DNA from 2 places in the Streptomyces sp. NPDC096205 genome. Region 1 is predicted to be linked to the other one. Evidence: riboswitches for the same ligand, from Rfam matches in the RefSeq annotation. Region 1 holds a riboswitch; the other holds the start of a gene.
The links. Region 1 has a riboswitch for ZMP and ZTP ahead of ACIQ6Y_RS00725 (bifunctional 5,10-methylenetetrahydrofolate dehydrogenase/5,10-methenyltetrahydrofolate cyclohydrolase). Riboswitches for the same ligand answer to the same signal wherever they lie in the genome.
Positions count from the first base shown of each region.

Region 2: another riboswitch for ZMP and ZTP. It lies ahead of ACIQ6Y_RS29760 (glycine hydroxymethyltransferase); the one in region 1 lies ahead of ACIQ6Y_RS00725 (bifunctional 5,10-methylenetetrahydrofolate dehydrogenase/5,10-methenyltetrahydrofolate cyclohydrolase).

Region 1 covers NZ_JBIWFS010000001.1:151,202-158,384, forward strand. Annotated here, with positions in the region: gene ACIQ6Y_RS00685 (MFS transporter) at 1-756, opposite strand, end outside; gene ACIQ6Y_RS00690 (hypothetical protein) at 918-1,466, shown strand; gene ACIQ6Y_RS00695 (SDR family oxidoreductase) at 1,457-2,371, opposite strand; gene ACIQ6Y_RS00700 (DUF4180 domain-containing protein) at 2,458-2,832, opposite strand; gene ACIQ6Y_RS00705 (MBL fold metallo-hydrolase) at 2,864-3,493, opposite strand; gene ACIQ6Y_RS00710 (S-(hydroxymethyl)mycothiol dehydrogenase) at 3,493-4,581, opposite strand; gene ACIQ6Y_RS00715 (hypothetical protein) at 4,728-5,027, opposite strand; gene ACIQ6Y_RS00720 (nuclear transport factor 2 family protein) at 5,230-5,595, shown strand; ZMP/ZTP riboswitch at 5,673-5,757, shown strand; gene ACIQ6Y_RS00725 (bifunctional 5,10-methylenetetrahydrofolate dehydrogenase/5,10-methenyltetrahydrofolate cyclohydrolase) at 5,780-6,628, shown strand; gene ACIQ6Y_RS00730 (glycosyltransferase) at 6,730-7,183, shown strand, end outside.
Region 2 covers NZ_JBIWFS010000009.1:41,908-49,090, reverse strand. Annotated here, with positions in the region: gene ACIQ6Y_RS29775 (PLP-dependent aminotransferase family protein) at 1-915, shown strand, start outside; gene ACIQ6Y_RS29770 (hypothetical protein) at 959-1,324, shown strand; gene ACIQ6Y_RS29765 (glutathionylspermidine synthase family protein) at 1,345-2,529, shown strand; ZMP/ZTP riboswitch at 2,604-2,689, shown strand; gene ACIQ6Y_RS29760 (glycine hydroxymethyltransferase) at 2,721-4,172, shown strand; gene ACIQ6Y_RS29755 (hypothetical protein) at 4,340-5,209, opposite strand; gene ACIQ6Y_RS29750 (RNA polymerase sigma factor) at 5,202-5,849, opposite strand; gene trpS (tryptophan--tRNA ligase) at 5,939-6,952, shown strand; gene ACIQ6Y_RS29740 (2'-5' RNA ligase family protein) at 7,132-7,183, shown strand, end outside.

The sequences.
Region 1 (7,183 bases):
GAGCAGCACGCCCAGGCCGCCGACGGCCCAGAACAGGCCGAGAGCGCTCGCGGAGAGGCCGAGTTCACGGACGAAGAGGAGCGGCAGCATGGTGTTGACGATCTGCACGCCGAGGTTGGTGAGGGCAGCGGTGAGCGCGAGGGCGCGCAGCTCGGCGTTGCCGAGGACATGCCGCAGGCCCTCGGCGATCTGCGCCCGCAGGCGCGTCTCGCGGGGCTGCGCGGGCGGCTGGCGCCGTGCGCCGACGGCGGTGAGCCGCAGCGCCGAGGCTAGATGGGCGACGGCCGTGAACAGCACGGCGACGGGCGCGGTCAGGAACTGCACGAGTCCGCCGCCCGCGCCGCGTCCGGCGATGTTGCTCACCGCCTGCAGGCTGACCACGGCGGCGTTGGCGCCCACCAGCGCCTCCCGGCCGACCAGTTGGGGCAGCGTGCTCTGCGAGCCGACGTCGAAGAACACCGTCGCGCAGCCGGTCAGCAGCACGACCGCGTAGAGGTGGCCGAGGGTGAGCGCGTCGAGCCACCAGGCGATCGACACGGAGGCGTTGAGGGCGGCGCGGGCCAGGTCGGCGCCGATCAGCACCCGGCGGTGGCGCATCCGGTCGACCCAGGCACCGGCGGGCAGCCCGATGAGCAGGAACGCCAGCGTGCTGAGCGCGGCCAGCGCGCCCACCTGTCCGGGGCTCGCGTCGAGCGCGGCGACGGCGACCAGCGGGACGGCCACATAGCCGACGTTCGTGCCGAGTTGGCTGAGCATAGTGGCGGTGAAGAGCGTACGGAAGTCACGGATGCGCCAGGGCGAGGAAGCTCGTTCGTCGTTGTGCACACCAGCACGCTGCCCGACCGCACCTCGCAGGACAAGTGAAAAGAATGCCCACCAACCCTTAAGCAACGCTTCCGAGTTGGTACGGTGCGTCCATGTCGGCCGCATCCACGTTTCTTCAGCAACTGCCCACGCTCCTCGGTGTCGTGATCGGCGCCCTCGGTTCCTATCTGGCGGTCGTCCGCAGCGACGGCGCCCGCTTCCGGCGGGAGCGGGCCGCGCGGTGGGAGGAGCGGCGACTCGCGGTGTACTCGGACTACGCGCGGGCGGTGAAGCGGACCGTCACCCTCACCTACCGGGTGGCCGCGCACCTGGGCAACGACCCGCATCCGCACCCGCTGTCCCCGCAGGAGGCCGAGCCGCTGCTGGCGGAGGCCACGGCCGGCCGGGACCCGGTCGGCGAGGCGCTGCTCATGCTCGGCAGCGCCGAGGTCGTGGAGCTGGCGCGCGAGTGGGTCGTCGTCGTGCTGGAGATGGAGGCGTTCCTGCGGGCCGGGACCCGGGACCCGGAGGCCTGGCAGGCGCTGATGGAGCGGCAGCGGTCCGCCCGGCAGGCCTACTACGGCGCCGTACGCGAGGATCTGGCGCTGCCGCCCGGGCATCCGGCCCGCTGGTCGGTGCCGGCGGCCGGGGATCAGCGGTAGCCGGTCGTGTCGGCGGGCCTGCCCTTGTCCGCGACCTCGACCAGGTACCGCCAGGCGTCGGGGCGGCTGCCGTCGAGGTCGGTGAAGCCGTAGACCTGGGCGAGACCACCGCTGGACAGGGACTTGCCGTTGAAGCGGGCGACCTCCGGGTCGGCGGCGAGCGCGGCGACGGCCCGGCCGACATAGCGCGGGGTCTCCGAGATGGCGAAGTGCGGCTGCTTGTCCAGCGCGTCGCGCCAGTTGTCCTCGCGCACCCCGAAGGCGTCCAGCATCATCTCCGAGCGCAGCCAGCCCGGCGTGAGCGCGACCGCGGTCGCCCCGCGCGGGCCGAGTTCATGGCCGAGGGAGAAGCCCATGCGCAGGACGGACGCCTTGGCGAGGTCGTAGAAGAAGGAGTTGCGGTAGGTGGCGCCGTTGTACTCGGCGGTGCCGTCGGTCATCTCCACGACCAGCCCGCCGGGCCGGCGCAGCAGCAGGGGCAGCGCGTGATGGCTGGTGATCGCGTGCGTCTCGACGGCGAGCCGGAGCAGCCTGAGGCCCTTGTCGAGGTCGTGCTCCCAGACGGGCGTCTCCCACGCGAAGAGATGCTCGCCGCCCCAGATGTCGTTCACCAGCACGTCCAGGTGCCCCTGCTCGGCGTCGATGCGCTCCACCAGGGCCCGTACCTGGCCGGGTTCGAGGTGGTCGGTGGGTACGGCGACACCCTCGCCGCCCGCCTCGGTGACCAGGTCGGCGGTGCCCTCGACGGTCTCGGGCCGGTCGTACTCGGAACGGCGTGAGCGGGTGGTGCGCCCGGTGACGTACACGGTGGCTCCCGCCGCCCCCAGTTCGACGGCGATCCCGCGGCCCGCGCCACGGGTCGCCCCGGCGACGAGCGCCACCTTGCCCTGCAACGGCTTGTCCATGTCCGGCTCCCGACCTCGTGTTTCCTACGTGTCGATGCGAGAGTGCCGGGGAAACCGGACATCTTCTGTCGCCTTTTGCCGCGGGTTCACCCGGCCGCGCGCAGCTTCTCCCCCAGTTCGTCGTAGTCGGGCACGAACCAGATGTGACCGCCCTCGTTCGTCTCGCGCAGGAAGTCGCGCAGCGCGCCGCTCTCGGCGGCCTGCCGGGACACGTCCCCGACGACGGCGAGCCGCACCCGGTAGGTGACGAACTTCTGCATCACAGCGCCCGCGACGCCCGTGCGCAGCCGGAAGAACTCCTGCGGCACCCGCTCGACGGGGACGGCGACCAGCGTGGCGTCCTGGCCGAAGGCGTCGCCGATCAGGTCCAGCGCCGCGCTCTCGCCGTCCAGAAGGGGTCCTTCGGGGGCGCAGCGCAGCACGCGGACGCCGTGCAGGGTCTCGAGCGTGTTCGTCGTCATACAGGCGATCATGTCAGTGGCCGCGGTCGATTCAGTGGCCGCGGTCGATCCACTCCTGAAGGTGCGGTGCCTCCGCCCCGATGGTGGTGGGGTCGCCGTGTCCCGTGAGCACCTTCGTCTCGGGCGGGAGGCCGAGCAGCCGGTTGCGGATCGAGTCGATGATCGTGGGGAAGTGGGACCAGGACCGGCCCGTGGCACCCGGCCCGCCCTGGAACAGCGTGTCACCGGTGAAGACCGCCCCCAGGCCGGGGTCGTACAGGCAGACCGCGCCGGGCGCGTGGCCGGGTGTGTGCAGGACCCTGAGGTCGGCACCCGCGGCCTCGATGACCTGCCCGTCGCGCAGCCAGGCGTCCGGCTCCCGCTCGGGGTGGGTCTGCTTCCACAGGGGCAGGTCGTCGCGGTGCAGCCAGATCACGGCGCCGGTGCGCTCGGCGAGGGCGGGGGCGGCGTCGATGTGGTCGTTGTGGGCGTGGGTGCAGACGATGGCGGTCAGCCGCCGGTCGCCGACCGCCTCGGCGATGGCGTCGGCGTCGTGCGCGGCGTCGATGACGACGACCTCGTGGTCGTCGCCGACCAGCCAGACGTTGTTGTCGACGTCCCAGCTTCCGCCGTCGAGGGTGAACTGCCCCGAGGTGACCAGGCGTTCGATGCGCGGGGCCATCACAGCACCACCACCGAGCGCAGGACGTCGCCGTGGTGCATCCGCTCGAACGCCTTCTCCACCTCGTCGAGTTGGATGGTCTCCGTCACGAACGCGCCGAGGTCCAGGCGGCCTTGGCGGTGGAGGTCGATCAGCATGGGGAAGTCGCGGGAGGGCAGACAGTCGCCGTACCAGGAGGACTTCAGGGCGCCGCCCCGTCCGAAGACGTCCAGCAGGGGCAGTTCGAGCTTCATCTCCGGTGTCGGTACGCCGACCAGGACGACCGTGCCGGCCAGGTCACGGGCGTAGAAGGCCTGCCGGTACGTCTCGGGGCGGCCGACCGCCTCGATGACCACGTCGGCGCCGAAGCCGCCGGTCAGCTCGCGGATCGCCTCGACGGGGTCGGTGTCGCGGGAGTTGACGGTGTGGGTGGCGCCCATCGTGCGGGCCTTGTCCAGCTTGCGGTCGTCGATGTCGACGGCGATGATCGTCGCCGCCCCGGCCAGGTGCGACCCGGCGATCGCCGCGTCACCGACCCCGCCGCAGCCGATGACCGCGACGGAGTCGCCCCGGCCGACGTTGCCCGTGTTGATCGCGGCGCCGATCCCGGCCATCACCCCGCAGCCCAGCAGTCCGGCGACGGCCGGGGACACCTCGGGGTCGACCTTGGTGCACTGGCCCGCGGCGACCAGGGTCTTCTCGGCGAACGCGCCGATGCCGAGGGCGGGGATGAGCTCCTGGCCGGTCGAGGCGAGGGTCATGCGCTGCTTCGCGTTGTGGGTGTCGAAGCAGTACCAGGGGCGGCCGCGCAGACAGGCCCGGCAACGCCCGCACACCGCACGCCAGTTGAGGATCACGAAGTCACCCGGCGCCACGTCGCTCACGCCGTCGCCGACCGACTCGACGACTCCCGCGGCCTCGTGGCCGAGCAGGAAGGGGAAGTCGTCGCTGATGCCGCCCTGTTTGTAGTGCAGATCGGTGTGGCAGACACCGCAGGCCTGGATCCGCACCACGGCCTCGCCCGGTCCGGGGTCCGGCACGACGATCGTCTCCAGGCGGACCGGCTCGTCCTTGCCGGGTGCGATCACGCCGCGTACTTCCTGCGCCATGGCTGCTGGGTCCCTTCCGTCGGCGGGCGTTGTCTCCCTGCTCCGACCCTACGCGCGATCACCGGGCGGGGAGCGGACACCGGCACACAACGCGCCCGGCCGCGTCCGGGGCACGGACGCGGCCGGGCGGGCCGAAGCGGGCGGGGTCAGGTCTGGAGGCCGGGCAGCAGGCCGGTGACCGGCGCGGCCAGGTCGGTGATCTGGTGCAGCTGGTCGAGGTCGCTCGGCACACGGTTGAGCTGCGCGAGCTGCTGGGAGGGCCGCGGGAGCGCGCCCCGGTGCGACTCGGGGATGTCGCTGGTGGCGAGCGCGTCCAGCAGGGCGATCGGGCTCAGGCTGCTGCCTGCCTTGGCGTCCGTCTCGGCCGCGCCCGCCGAGGGGGCGGCGAGTGCGGTGACCCCGGCGGCGAGACATGCGGCGGCGAGGATACGGCGAGTTGAGATCATGCCCTCAGCAACGCGGCCGCCCCGGCTCCGGACACGGCCGCCGCGCCGCGCTCACCCGTCAGGAGGAGCGCGTCACCGCGCCGCCCTCCCCGGAAGCCGCCTGCCCCCGCGCTTGCCGTGCCCCATGGGCCGGAGGACGCTCGTAGAGGAGGCTTCGGTGGCCCGCAGCCCGCCGGGTCGCCCGCTTCGGAGGAGGTTCATCATGGGCACCAGCACGAGCCCCGCCTTCAGCGCCGACACCCTGCGCCGGGGCCTGGAAGGACAGTCGTCGCAGGACCTTCTGGAGCTCTACGCCAATGACGCGGAGCTACGGATCGTCGACCGCAACACCCAGCCCAGCCACCCGAAGGTCATGCACGGCCGCTCCGAGATCGGCGCGATGCTCGAGGACGTCTACGGCCGCGACATGACCCACAAGCTGGAGGGGTGCGTCGTCCAGGGCGACCGCGCCGCCTACAGCGAGTCCTGCGAGTACGCGGACGGGGTCCGTGTCCTGTCCGAGTCGATGATCACCCTGCGCGACGGGAAGATCGCCGAACAGATCATGATCCAGGCCTGGGACGAGTAGGAGTCGCCCCCGTCACCTGGCCGGGACCCTGTGGCGAGGGGCCCCGGCCGGGCCGCCGCACGTCTCGGTTAAGGTGTCCGTGGGCCCGTGACTGGCGCTGAGGTGGAGCACCACCGGGGAGCGGGCCGACACCAGTGAATGCCGTGCGCCTGGGCGACGAGACCGATCAGCTCAGGAGTGGATCATGACTCAGGCACGGCTCATGGACGGCACCTCGCTCGCCCGCGGGATCGTCGAGGAGACCGCCAAGCGCGCGGCGGACCTCACCGAGCGCACCGGCACCGCCCCCTGTCTCGCGACCGTGCTGGTCGGCGAGGACCCCGCCTCCGTGACGTACGTCCGGATGAAGCAGAACCGCTGCCGCAAGGCCGGCATCGGCTCCCGGCACGTGGAGCTGCCCGCCGCGACCACCACCGAGGAGCTGGTCGGCACGCTGCGGGCGCTGTCCGCCGACCCCACCGTGCACGGCATCCTGCTCCAGCACCCGATGGGCGAACACATCGACGAGCGGGCCGCGTTCGAGGCGATCGCGCCGGAGAAGGACGTCGACGGCGTCACCTTCGCCTCGTTCGCCACGATGAGCTTCGGCCTGCCGGGCTTCGTGTCCTGCACGCCCGGCGGCATCATGCGGCTGCTCGACGCGTACGGCGTCGACCCGTCCGGCAAGCGCGCGGTGGTGGTCGGCCGCAGCGCCATTCTGGGCAAGCCGGCCGGCATGCTGCTGCTCGCCCGCGACGCGACGGTGACGTACTGCCACTCGCGCACCGCGGACCTGTCGGCGGCCGTGCGCGAGGCGGACATCGTGGTCGCCGCCGTCGGCCGGCCGCGGCTGATCAAGGGCCAGGACATCAAGCCCGGCGCGGTCGTGATCGACGCCGGCTACAACCCGGGCAACGTGGGTGACGTCGACTTCGAGTCGGCCGTGGAGCGTGCCTCGCTGATCACCCCGGTGCCGGGCGGCGTCGGCCCGATGACGATCGCCACGCTGCTGGAGCAGACGGTGGACGCGGCGATCAGCCAGCTCGGGGCCTGACTCCCTAGCGGCGCGGGGAACGGCGCGGGCAACCACGCACGACGGGCAGCCGCCGACGAGCACAAGCCACCCCCATACTGATGCATGTGCGCATCGCGATCATGACGGCGGGCTCCCGGGGCGACGTGGCCCCCTTCACCGGTCTCGGACACGGTCTGCTGGACGCAGGCCACGACGTCACCCTGGTGACACATGCCCGCTTCGAGCAGCTCACCTCCCGGGCGGGGCTCCGGTTCCACCCGCTGCCGGTCGATCCGCAGGCCGAACTGCACTCCCCGCGCGGACGCGCCCTGCACCGCAGCGCGACCGGCGCGGGGAAGCTGCTGCGGGTGGTGTCGATGGCGCGGGCGCTGGTCGGGCGGATGACGGAGGACCTGGTGACGGCCGCCCGCGCGAGCGATCTGCTGCTGCTCGCCGGGGCGATCGCCCCGCTGGGGGTGGCCGTCGCGGAGGGGCTGAGGCTGCCGAGCCTCGGCGTCTACCTCCAACCGATCGCACCCACGCGGGAGTTCGGGCCGCCGCTGCTGGGCGACCGGTCCTTCGGCGGGCCCGGCA
Region 2 (7,183 bases), on a different contig from region 1:
GGCGGTGGGTCCGGTGCGGGGGATGGCCGGCGCTCGGGCCGCGAGTCCGGGGCCGGGGCCGGGGTCGGCATGGGCGGTCGGCCCGGTCGCCGGGGCGGCCCGGGCCGGGGTCGCGGCTCCGGTCCCGAGGGCGGCGTGGGCTTGGGCGACAGGTCCGGTGCCGGTAGCGGCGTGGGCTTGGGCGACAGGTCCGGTGCCGGTAGCGGCGTGGGCGTGGCCGGTCCGCCCGGTGCCGGGGGTGCCGTGTTGCTCACCCCCGCCCACCAGTTCCCCATGGGCCTCGCCCTGCGCCCCGATCGCCGGGCCGCGCTCGTCGACTGGGCCCGCCGCACGGGCGGGCTGATCCTGGAGGACGACTACGACGGGGAGTTCCGCTACGACCGCCGCCAGCCCGTCGGCGCGCTCCAGGACCTGGACCCCGAGCATGTCGCCTACATGGGCACCGCCAGCAAGTCCCTCGCGCCCGGGCTGCGGCTCGGCTGGCTGGTGCTGCCGCAGGCGCTCGTGGCGGAGGTGGCCGACCTCGGCGGGGCCCGCGCGACCGGGGTCGTGGAACAGCTCACCCTCGCCGAGTTCATCGCCTCCGGCGCCTACGACCGCCATCTGCGGGCCGCCCGGCTGCGCTACCGGCGCCGCCGCGACGCCCTCGTCGCCGCGCTCGCCGAACGCGCCCCCGAGGTGACCGTCACCGGCATCGCGGCCGGACTGCACGCCGTGCTCCGACTGCCGCCCGGCACCGAGCAGTCCGTCGTCCGCGCCGCCGCCTGGCACGGCCTCGCCGTGCACGGACTGTCGCGCTACCGCCACCCCGACGCCCGCGTCGACCCCCTCGACGCCCTCGTCATCGGCTACGGCACCCCGCCCGACTCCGCCTGGGCCGGAACCCTCGACGCGCTGTGCGCGGCCCTCCCGTAAGGTGTTCGCGCACGGGAACGAACTCTCGGGGGAGACACAGGACATGGCACGGACTCGACGACGGCTGCGCTCCAGCACGGTCGTCCTCGGCGGCATGGGCGTCGTCGCGGCGGCCCTCACCTCCTGCGGCTCCGACCCCGACCGTCGCTGCGTGGACCGCGACAGCTACGACTACCTCAACGGCTACAAGATCGTCGCCGACAGCAACTGCAAATCGGGCACGTCGGGTTCGTCGTACGGAAAGAGCGGCAAGGGCGGCAAGTCCGGCAAGGCGGGTGCCCGGGACGCGGCCTGGTACTACGACGCCGAGGTCGACGACGGCTACGCCGACTACGGCACCTTCAGCCGCAGCGAGGCCGTCGACCGGGGCGGCTTCGGCTGCTCGGGCTCCGGCAGCGGCGGCGGCTGACCCCCGCACGGACGCCGACCATGGAACGCAGGACCATCGAACCCCGCCCCGGCTGGCAGCAGACCGTCGAGGAGCAGGGCCTGATCTACCCCCTGACCCGCTACCCCGACGACTCCCTGCGCCCCTACTGGGACGAGAGCGCCTACTACGTCTTCTCCCTGGAAGAGGTCGAGGCGCTGGAGGAGGTCGTCGAGGAACTCCACGGCATGTGCCTCACCGCCGCGGACCACATCGTCCGCGAGGACCGCCTCGCCGACCTCGGCATCACCGACCCGCGCGTCGCCGCCGCCGTCAAGGAATCCTGGCGCCGCCGCGCCGAACTCCCCTGCGTCTACGGCCGTTTCGACCTCCGCCACGACGGCACCGGCCCCGCCAAACTGCTGGAGTACAACGCCGACACCCCCACCTCCCTGGTGGAGGCGGCCAGCCCCCAGTGGTTCTGGATGGAGGAGCGCTTCCCCGGCGCCGACCAGTGGAACTCCCTGCACGAACGCCTCGTCGCCGCCTGGAAACGGCAGGCCGCCCTGCTGCCCCCGGGCAGCCCCCTGTACTTCGCGCACTCCAGCGCCGACGAGCTCGGCGAGGACCTGATGACGGTCGCCTATCTGCGGGAGACCGCGGAACAGGCCGGCCTCGCCACCGAGTGGATCTCCATGGAGGACATCGGCTGGGACCGCCTCTCCGGCCGTTTCGTCGACAAGCGGCTGCGTTTCATCCGCAGCGTCTTCAAGCTCTACCCCTGGGAGTGGCTCACCACCGACCGCTTCGCCGGCCATGTCCTGGACACCCTCGACAACGGCGGCGGCACCGGCTCCACCCTGTGGATCGAACCGGCCTGGAAGATGCTGCTCAGCAACAAGGCTCTGCTGGCCATCCTCTGGGAGCTGTTCCCCGGCCACCCGAACCTCCTCCCTGCGTATCTCGACGGCCCCCGCGAACTGGCGGCGACGACCGGCTACGTCGCCAAGCCCCTGCTGGGCCGCGAAGGCGCGGGCGTCACCGTGCACACCCCCGGCGCCGACCCCGTCCTGCGCGACGAGCCCTGCTGCTACCAGCAACTCGCCCCGCTGCCCGCCTTCGACGGCAACCACGTCGTCCTCGGTGCCTGGGTCGTCGAGGACGAGGCCGCCGGACTCGGCATCCGCGAGTCGTCGGGCCTGGTGACGGACGAGTACGCGCGCTTCCTGCCCCACGTGATTCTCTGAGGTACACGGCTCGTGCGTGTCTAGCTCGCATGGTGGACGCCCGGGCGGCACGCTCATGACCGACCGGTAGGCTGGGGCCGGGCCGTGACTGGCGCGCTGGGATGGGATGGACCATCGGGGAGCGGCCTGCGATCAAGTGCCGTGCGCCTGGGCCACCCGTGAACCGTGAACGCACACGCCCGGAGGCCGACATGCCAGAGCAGCAGCCCCTCTCCACCGAGTCCACCGCCTTCCGCGCCGCCCTCGACGTGATCCGCGCCGTCGAGCCGCGCGTCGCCGACGCCATCGGCCAGGAGGTGCACGACCAGCGCGAGATGCTCAAGCTGATCGCCTCCGAGAACTACGCCTCCCCGGCGACGCTCCTCGCCATGGGCAACTGGTTCAGCGACAAGTACGCCGAGGGCACCGTCGGCCGCCGCTTCTACGCCGGTTGCCGCAACGTCGACACCGTCGAGGCCCTCGCCGCCGAGCACGCCCGCGAACTCTTCGGCGCCCGCCACGCCTACGTCCAGCCGCACTCCGGCATCGACGCCAACCTCGTCGCCTTCTGGGCCGTCCTCGCCGACCGCGTCGAGGCACCCTTCCTGGAGAAGACCGGCGTCCGCCAGATCAACGACCTCTCCGAGGCCGACTGGGCCACCCTGCGCCACGCCTTCGGCAACCAGCGCATGCTCGGCATGTCGCTGGACGCCGGCGGCCACCTCACCCACGGCTTCCGCCCGAACATCTCCGGCAAGATGTTCGACCAGCGCTCCTACGGCACCGACCCGGCGACCGGCCTCATCGACTACGAGGCCCTGCGCGCCCAGGCCCGTGAGTTCAAGCCGCTGATCATCGTCGCCGGCTACTCGGCCTACCCGCGCCTGGTCAACTTCCGGATCATGCGCGAGATCGCCGACGAGGTCGGGGCGACCCTGATGGTCGACATGGCCCACTTCGCGGGCCTCGTCGCCGGCAAGGTCCTCACCGGCGACTGCGACCCGGTCCCGCACGCCCAGATCGTCACCACCACCACCCACAAGTCCCTGCGCGGCCCGCGCGGCGGCATGGTCCTGTGCGACGACTCCCTCAAGGACCAGGTCGACCGCGGCTGCCCGATGGTGCTCGGCGGCCCGCTCCCGCACGTCATGGCCGCGAAGGCGGTGGCCCTCGCCGAGGCCCGCCGGCCCTCCTTCCAGGACTACGCCCAGCGCATCGTCGACAACTCCCGGGCGCTCGCCGAGGGTCTGATGCGACGCGGCGCCACCCTGGTGACCGGCGGCACCGACAACCACCTCAACCTCATCGACGTCGCCACCTCCTACGGCCTCACCGGCCGCCAGGCCGAGCAGGCCCTCCTCGACTCCGGCATCGTCACCAACCGCAACGCCATCCCGGCCGACCCCAACGGCGCCTGGTACACCTCCGGCATCCGCATCGGCACCCCCGCCTTGACCACCCGTGGCCTGGGCACCGCCGAGATGGACGAGGTGGCCGGTCTCATCGACCGCGTCCTGACCGCCACCGAGCCCGGCACCACCAAGTCCGGCGCCCCCTCCAAGGCGGCCCACGTCCTCGACGCGAAGGTCTCCGACGAGATCTCCCACCGCGCCACCGACCTCGTGGCAGGCTTCCCGCTCTACCCGGAGATCGACCTCGGCTGATCCGGCACCGGCACGGGCACGGGCCCGCGGCTCACAGGTCGATCAGCTCCTGCCGAGGCTCTCCCCGCGGCGGTCCGGGCTCCTGCCGGGCCGCCGCGCGGCGTCTCAGCAGCGACCCGCCGCACCCCACCGCCAGGCCGACGCCCAGCCTTCCGCTCCCCGACCCCCTAGGTCGGCGCCCGCTTCAGCGACCCGGCGATCTCCACCGCCCGCTCCCGCGACGCCACGCCCTCCAGCCGCAGGGTCGTGTCGCCGCCCCGGCTCCACAGCAGGGTGGGACCCGAGGTCCGCTCCTCGCGGGTGAACCGGCCCCGGTCGTCCTCGAGCCAGAAGTCGAGCAGATGGGCGCGCGGGAACCACAACGCCGAGTCGCCGTCGACCCGCACCCACTGGACCGGCTGCGGCACCGCTTTGGCGAAGCCGACGTCCAGATGCGCGGGGAACTCGTCCAGCCGTACCGTCCGGCCCTCCACCCGCCAGCACAGGGTCACCAGGAACCGCCCCCGCGGCTCCCGGCTCACCGACACCGCGCCCGGATCGCCCAGCGCCTCGGGCACCAGCGGCTCGAAGCCCGCCTGCCGGGCGGCCTCCCGCAGCGACACCGGCCGCCCGCAGCCGGGCACCTCGGCGCCGGGGGAGGGAGAGGCCGACGGGTCGTACCGCACCTCCACCCCGGCGAAGTCGAACCAGTCCAGGACCGCCGCCCGGACCGGAGGCGTGAGCGCCAGCACCGTGAGCAGCCCGCACAGCACCGCCGTCAGGGACCGGCGGCGGGCCCGCGCCCAGCGGCGCGCCGCCCGTATCCGCTCCACCGGCCCGGTCGGCTCGGCCACCGGCACCGGCAGCCGCTCGGCGAGTATCTGCGCCAGCACCCGCTCGGCCATCGACTCCGACCCGGACGGCTGCTCCAGGGACCGGCCCAGATCCCGCAGCTCCTCCGGCAGCCGGGAGACCTCCCCGTCACGCCGGTCGCGGGCCCGGGCGTCGCCGCCCTGGCCGTCGTAGGCATGCCGCCCGTCCTCCCGTGCGTCAGCCACGCTCTTCACCTCCTCTCCCGGCCTCTCTCCCGGTAGCTCTTCCGATTCCTCTCCCGCCCTCCCCGGGCCGGAAGTCCGGCAGCAGCCGGCCCAGCTTGCGCAGGGCGCGGTTCAGGCGGGATTTCACTGTGCCGCGGGGCCAGCCCAGGGCCTGGGCCGTCTCCGGCTCGTCCATCTCCAGCAGATAGCGGTAGGTGACGACCAGACGGTGTTCCTCGCTCAGCTTCTCCAGGGCGGCCAGCAGGGCCGTGCGCCGCTCGGTCTCCAGGGTGGCGACCGCCGGGTCCGCCGATTCCGGTATCAGCGGCTCGGCCTCGGCGAGGGCCGCCTCTCGGCCGGCGAGCGTGCGCTGCCGGGCCGCCGTCCGCACTGTGTTCCTCGTCTCATTGGCGACGATCGACAGCAGCCACGGCTTGAACTGCGCGCCGTCCCGGAACCGGCCCAGCGCGCAGTACGCCTTGACGAACGCCTGCTGCACCACGTCCTCCGCGTCCGCACCGGCCCCGAGCGCCGCGGCCGCTCGCAGCGCGATGCCCGTATGGGCACGCACCAGCTCCGCGTACGCCTCCGGCTCTCCGGCGCGTACCCGGGCGATCACCGCGGCCTCATCGACGATGCGGCCCCCCTCCCGCGTCTTCACACTCTTGGTACACCGCCCGGGACCGATCGGTTCCCACCACTTTCCGCCCTGTCCCCGACCGCTCCCCGCGACCTGAGAGAATGGTGGGCATGGCCTCTGATCGACCTCGCGTGCTCTCCGGGATCCAGCCCACGTCAGGCTCGTTCCACCTCGGCAACTACCTCGGAGCCGTCCGCCAGTGGGTGGCGCTGCAGGAGTCCCACGACGCGTTCTACATGGTCGTGGACCTGCACGCGATCACGGTTCCGCAGGACCCGAAGGAGCTGCGCGCCAACACCCGGCTCGCCGCGGCGCAGCTGCTCGCCGCCGGACTCGACCCCGAGCGCTGCACGCTGTTCGTCCAGAGCCATGTGCCCGAGCACGCCCAGCTCGCCTGGATCATGAACTGCCTCACCGGCTTCGGCGAGGCCTCCCGCATGACCCAGTTCAAGGACAAGTCCGCCAAGCAGGGCGCCGACCGCGCGTCGGTCGGCCTGTTCACGTACCCCGTCCTCCAGGTCGCCGACATCCTGCTCTACCAGGCCAACGAGGTCCCGGTGGGCGAGGACCAGCGCCAGCACATCGAGCTGACCCGCGACCTCGCCGAGCGGTTCAACGGCCGCTTCGGGGACACCTTCACGATCCCCAAGCCGTACATCCTCAAGGAGACGGCGAAGATCTACGACCTTCAGGACCCGGCGATCAAGATGAGCAAGTCGGCGTCCACGCCGAAGGGTCTCATCAACCTCCTCGACGAGCCGAAGGCCACCGCCAAGAAGGTCAAGAGCGCGGTCACCGACACCGACACGGTGATCCGCTACGACGCCGAGGCCAAGCCGGGCGTGAGCAACCTCCTGTCGATCTACTCGACCCTCACCGGGACGGGAATCGCCGAACTGGAGGAGAAGTACGTCGGCAAGGGCTACGGTGCGCTCAAGACGGACCTCGCCGAGGTCGTGGTCGACTTCGTGACGCCGTTCCGGGAGCGGGCCCAGAGCTACCTGGACGACCCGGAGACGCTCGACTCGATCCTGGCCAAGGGCGCGGAGAAGGCGCGTGCCGTCGCGGCGGAGACGCTGGCGCAGGCCTACGACCGGGTGGGTTTCCTGCCGGCCAAGCACTGAGCCGGGACCGGGGCGCACCACCGCACACCCGTACGACCGGGCAGAGCGCTGCACATCACTGTGGCTGCGCCTGCCCGCGGCACAGTCGTGGCCGTACAGTCGATAACCGGGGCCCGCAGCAGACGCAGTACACGCAGCACAGGCAGTACACGCACTACGACACGACGACAGGAGACGACGTGGGGACCGTAACGATCGGTGTGTCGATCGCGGTCCCGGAGCCTCACGGCA